2 linked regions of the Oleidesulfovibrio alaskensis DSM 16109 genome follow. The protein of the gene in region 2 interacts with the protein of the main gene of each other region in a pairwise test. Links are inferred from orthologs where the notes say so. Each region holds a gene or a part of one and is shown on either strand. Other genes may lie near its edges.

Evidence for each region. The genes of interacting proteins can lie anywhere in the genome.
Region 1: the proteins of purT (region 2) and H586_RS0101035 interact in binary tests that used the Escherichia coli proteins (3 or more experiments, as listed by UniProt). The link is inferred for Oleidesulfovibrio alaskensis DSM 16109 from one-to-one orthologs.

The regions. Positions count from the first base shown.
Region 1 is NZ_AXWQ01000004.1:200,678-203,601, reverse strand. What follows is about bases 10-2,899. They hold H586_RS0101035 (polyprenyl synthetase family protein), read left to right. Parts: upstream 10-942; coding sequence 943-1,857; downstream 1,858-2,899. Other genes in these bases: dxs (1-deoxy-D-xylulose-5-phosphate synthase), read left to right, coding at 2,035-2,899; H586_RS0101040 (exodeoxyribonuclease VII small subunit), read left to right, coding at 623-865; H586_RS0101045 (M23 family metallopeptidase), read left to right, coding at 10-593. Also shown: more of H586_RS0101045, read left to right, coding at 1-9; more of dxs, read left to right, coding at 2,900-2,924.
Region 2 is NZ_AXWQ01000013.1:156,961-159,781, forward strand. Bases 22-2,808 are described here. They hold purT (formate-dependent phosphoribosylglycinamide formyltransferase), read right to left. Parts: upstream 2,113-2,808; coding sequence 931-2,112; downstream 22-930. Other genes in these bases: H586_RS18760 (glycosyltransferase), read right to left, coding at 22-827; H586_RS0109080 (ABC transporter substrate-binding protein), read left to right, coding at 2,286-2,808. In the rest of the region: more of H586_RS18760, read right to left, coding at 1-21; more of H586_RS0109080, read left to right, coding at 2,809-2,821. UniProt on the Escherichia coli protein: Involved in the de novo purine biosynthesis. Catalyzes the transfer of formate to 5-phospho-ribosyl-glycinamide (GAR), producing 5-phospho-ribosyl-N-formylglycinamide (FGAR). Formate is provided by PurU via hydrolysis of 10-formyl-tetrahydrofolate.

The sequences.
Region 1 (2,924 bases), on a different replicon or contig from region 2:
TGCCCCTGAGGGTGGACGCGGTGGTGTCCGGTGCCGCGCACAGCAGCCGCCGCGAACTGAAAGTGCGGGATAAGGAATACCCCGTGCAGCGTCTGACGGTAAAAAAACGCTATGTGGACGTTGCCAAGGCAGACCTTGATCGTCATGAAAAAGAGCGGGCAAGAGTAAAGCAGGCTCTTGCATTGCGTACCGGTATGCGGTTCTGGGATTTGCCGTTGCACCGGCCTGTGCCCGGGGGTGTTTCCAGCGTTTTCGGCCTGCGGCGTTTTTTTAATGACCAGCCGCGCAAACCGCATTCCGGCATTGATCTGCGCGGTGCACAGGGCAGCCCCATACAGGCTTGTGCCGAAGGGGTGGTTGTGTTGGCCGAGAATCATTTTTTTGCAGGCAATTCGGTGTACATTGACCACGGCGAAGGAGTGGTCAGCATGTATTTTCATATGTCCAGACTGGACGTTCGCGCAGGCGAACGTGTGAAAAAGGGACAGGTGATAGGTGCCGTAGGCAGCACCGGAAGGGTCACCGGGCCTCATCTGCATTTCGGCCTGAGCCTGCAGGGGGTTTTTGTAGACCCCATGCCTTTGTTCGAGTAAGTGAGCCTGCACGGCAGCGGAGAATAATAATGACCGGAACCGGAACGACGGGTTTTGAAGAACAGCTGGCGCGCCTGCAGGAGATAGTCCGCAGGCTGGAGACCGGCGAACTGCCTCTGGAAGAGGGCGTGGCGCTGTACAAGGAAGGTCTGGAACTGGCTGCGGGGTGCCGCAAACGGTTGCAAACGGCGCGCAATGATATCAAAGTATTCAGCGACGGCGTATTGAAGGACTTTGACATGCCGGAAGATTCTCCGGCGGCGGATGACTGAATCTGTGTGCGCCGGCAGGTTTTTTGCGTTCTGCAGCGGCAGGCGACGGACAGCAACTTTTACACAGGGACGTGAACATGTCTCATGCGGACGAAATGACACCGCAGGCCATGAAGCAGCGGCTTGCGGCGGAAGCGCTGGAAGTGGAAGAGTATCTTGGCGGGTGCCTTAAAGGGCGGGGAATACCCTGTGATCTTCTGAAGGCCATGGATTACAGCCTGCTTGCCGGCGGTAAGCGTCTGCGACCCGTGCTGTGCCTTACCACGGCCGGTCTTTTCGGTCTGGCGCGCGATGCGGTGCTGCCTTTTGCCGCGGCCATCGAGCTTATTCATACATATTCTCTGGTGCACGACGACCTGCCCGCCATGGATGATGACGACCTGCGGCGCGGCATGCCATCGAATCATAAAAAATTCGGCGAGGCCACAGCCATACTGGCCGGTGACGGCCTGCTTACCGAAGCGTTTTGCCTGATGGCATCGGCGGGAGCTGCTGTGGAAGCCTCCAGAGTGCTTTCCGCCCTGTCTGTGGTGGCTGCTGCGGCAGGCGCCGGAGGCATGGTGGGAGGTCAGATGCTGGATATGGAGTACACCGGCCGCGCTGATGTGTCTTTGGACATGCTTCGCGGTATGCACGCCATGAAAACAGGTGCGCTCATCCGCTGTTCGTGTCTTGCCGGAGCCCTGCTTGCAGGCGCACCGCAGGAAGATGCCGAACGGATATCTCGCTATGGAGAAGCCATCGGAGCCGCTTTTCAGATTGTTGATGACATTCTTGATGAAACCGGCGACGAGGCGACACTGGGCAAGCCGGTGGGCAGTGACAGCGGGCAGGGCAAGAACACATACCCGAGCCTGCTGGGGCTTGAGCGCAGCAGAGAGCTGGCGCAGCAGCAGGTGGATGCCGCCGTGGCCTGCCTGTCGGGGTATGAAGGTGAAAATGCGCTTTTCCTCAAGGCACTTGCACAGTACATTGCCGATCGGGCCATGTGATTTTTTTAACAGCGGTGCCCTGTCGTAGCTGAATGCGTACGGCGGCATCTGTTTTTGCGGCATGCGTGGCGCGCATTATCCGTACGGAGTCTGCGGGGGTACGGATGAATGCACACTGCGTGTCACGTTGTGTGCCGGTTTTCAGGCATTGCCGCAGTGATAACGGGACAGAAGGGAATGAGCCAGCCAGGCATGACAATAGATAATGTGCTGGATTCGATTCAGCACCCTACGGATGTGGCTAAACTGGATGCCGACCAACTGCGGCAGCTGGCAGATGAACTGCGCGAACGCATCATCGGCACGGTTTCGCAGAACGGCGGCCATCTGGCGCCTTCGCTCGGAGTGGTGGAGCTGACGCTGGCGCTGCTGTCGGTTTTCAATCCCGACAAGGACAAATTTGTCTGGGATGTGGGGCATCAGGCCTATGCATGGAAGCTGCTGACGGGCAGGCGCGATGAATTTTCCACGCTGCGGCAGTATCAGGGGATCAGCGGTTTTCCCAAAATGGCGGAAAGTCCCTACGATCATTTCGGGGTGGGGCATTCTTCCACGTCCATATCGGCTGCGGCGGGCATGGCCATGGCCCGCGATCTGGCCGGAGATGACAACGATGTCATAGCCATCATCGGTGACGGTTCCATGACCGCGGGGCTGGCTTTTGAAGGACTTAATCAGGCGGGGCATCAGGGGCGGCGGCTTCTGGTCATCCTGAATGATAATGAAATGTCCATATCAAAGAATGTCGGCGCGTTATCTCTTTTTCTCAGCCGTAATCTTTCTTCGCGCTGGGTGCGCCGCATGAAGCGCGATGTGGAAACCTGGCTTAAGTCGGTACCGGGTATAGGTGAAGAAATGCTCAACTATGCCAAGCGCAGCGAGCACAGCCTGAAAAGCTTTTTTACGCCCGGTATGTTGTTTGAAGCCTTCCGGTTCAACTATGTGGGACCGGTGGACGGCCATGATGTGCGCAATCTTGCCAAGGTGATGCAGATGGCGCGGGCTCTGGATGAGCCGGTGCTGCTGCATGTGCTGACCAAAAAAGGCAAAGGTTATGAACCGGCTGA
Region 2 (2,821 bases):
CCCGACGGCGGCCGCCTGCCGTAACACACGCGGTCTTCACCCACCATAAGCACATGAACATCCGGATTGTGCGCCACGATGGCGGGCAGAGCTTCCATAACCTGCACAAAGCCCCGGTAAGGCTCCATGCCCCGCCCCGCCCATGTGACAAGGCGTGTGCGCGGCGTCCACGCCACACCCAGCCCGCGCAGCAGTGCGGCCGCGGTCTGCGCTTTATCGGCGGCAGGGATAAAAAATCCCGTGTCCACACCGTCATGCAGCACGCTCATGCGCGCTCTGGCCACGGCAGGAAACTGCGACGCCTGCCAGCGGGTCGGGGTATAGCTCCAGTCGCACTCCGCCGCATCGTTGAGAATGACAGCATTGCGGGTGCGCAGCGCCAGACGCATGGCATCCGTGACCGGCTCCTGCGGGTCAAAGCCCACATCGGCTCCCGCGGCGTTGTAATACCATTCAAAATAAGACAGCAGCCGTGCCTGAGGAAAAGCGTCGCGCAAAAAATATGAACTGCCCCATCCCGAGTGGGCTACCATGACATCGGGCTCGAAGCCTTCTGCACGCAACGCCCTGCAGGCGCTGAAAACCCCGCTTCCCACAGCGGTACACCGTGCGAAATACGCCCCCGTTCCCTGCTGCGGCAACGCTCCGCCGCAGGAATCCGGCGCATAACGCACCGTGCGCACACCGGGAATAGACCAGTCGCGATGCGGGGCAGCGGTAATAAAAACCACCTCGTGCCGGTGCTCGGCCCGTCCCAGTGCGGCTGCCATATGGCGGAACTGGGCCGGAAAATTGGGATGAACGAACAATATCTTCATACGCACCATGTACCGCACGGCTCCTGCCGCGTCAGTAACATTTGTGCCGCACAAAGCACGGCATAACGCAAAACGCCCGCGCGGCTGCGCGGGCGTTCCGGAACAATGCGGATTACAGCATGACCTTGACGGCGTCTGAAACGCGGCACGCCTTTTCCACAGCCTGCTCCACTGTTTCGCCCAGAGCCAGAGCCACCCCCATGCGTCTGCGGCCCTGCACTTCCGGCTTGCCGAACAGCAGCAGAGAAGTATCCGGCTCGCCGAGCGCTTCCTGCAGATTACCGAAGCGGGTCCGGGCAGAACTGCCTTCTGCCAGAATAACGCTGGATGCAGCGGGCCCGTACTGGCGGATGACCGGCACCGGCAGCCCCAGAACGGCACGCACATGCAGCGCAAATTCCGAAAGATTCTGAGAAGCTATCGTAACAAGCCCTGTATCATGAGGCCGCGGGGACACCTCGCTGAACCAGACGGTATCACCTTTGATGAACAGCTCCACCCCGAACAATCCGTAACCGCCCAGCGCCTGTGTCACGGCCTGCGCCATATGCCGGGCCTGCTCCAGCGCGGCCGCGCTCATGGGTTGCGGCTGCCACGACTGACGGTAGTCTCCGTCTTCCTGCCTGTGGCCGATGGGCTCGCAGAAAGAAGTACCGTTGCAGTGCCGCACGGTAAGCAGTGTGATCTCGTAATCAAAATCGACGAATGATTCGACGATGACCCGTCCGCCGCCGGCTCTGCCGCCGGACTGGGCATACGTCCACGCATCTGCGATGTCATCCGCACTGCGCACCACGCTCTGACCTTTGCCCGAAGAGCTCATGACCGGCTTGACCACACAGGGCATGCCCAGCTCCTCCACTGCGCGGCGGTATTCATCCTCTGTCTGCGCAAAGCGGTACGGGGAAGTTCTGAGCCCCAGCTCTTCCGCAGCCAGACGGCGTATGCCTTCTCTGTTCATGGTCAGGCGGGCGGCGCGGGCCGTCGGCACCACGGTAAGAGAATCACTTTCCAGTTCTTCCAGCACGTCCGTGGCGATGGCCTCTATCTCCGGCACCACAAAGTCAGGGCGTTCTTCGGCAATAAGCCGCCGCAACGCATCCGCGTCCAGCATGGAAATAACGTGCGAGCGGTGGGCCACCTGCATGGCGGGAGCACCGGCATAGCGGTCCACCGCCACAACTTCCGCTCCCAGCCGCATTGCCTCAATGGCGACCTCTTTGCCCAGCTCGCCGGAGCCGAGCAGCATTATTCTGGTTCTAACAGGACTTAAAGGGGTACCGATGACTGTCATGGCAAAGCTCCTGAGTTGCGGGTGTACGCTGCGGAATATTGATAAAAAACATTGTGGCGCAAAGCTGCTGCGCTCATTTGGCATACTCCACCAGTCAAGGCAAGCATCTAACCCTCTTGCCTGATTCCGCCAATGCATGTATTAAGAATGATTCTTTTTTGTGGGGAGTGACAATGGGGGGACGCAGTACGGTATATTCTGTCCGGTACAGGGCCGCAGATGTTCTGACGGCAGCCCTGCTGGCTGTGCTGTGCCTTGCGGCTGCTCTTCCGGCCTTTGCCGGCGGCAGACAGGGTCCGGCAGTGCTGGGCATAGCCGCCGTATCCCCCGTGACCGACCCCGCCGAAGTATCTTTCCAGCACGGAGTGCGTGTTGCCGTGGCCGTGTTCAACTCTCTGGGCGGACTCATGGGGCAGCCGATACGCACCGTGCTCATTCCGCTGGGGTCTTCTCCGCTGGAAGCACGCCATGCCGCCAGACAACTGGTGCATACACCGCCGCTGGGCATCATCGGGCCGTCTGCCAGCACGCAGGCCCTTGCCATGGCCGAAGTGCTGGACCGCGCGCGTATACCCACCATCACGCCTTCGGCATCCCACCCGCTTGTCATCCGCGGCAGGCCGTACATTTTCCGCATCTGCAACGGCGACACAGCCAACGCCAACGCCATGGCGCGGTTCATCACGCGGCATCTGGGACTTTCACGCGT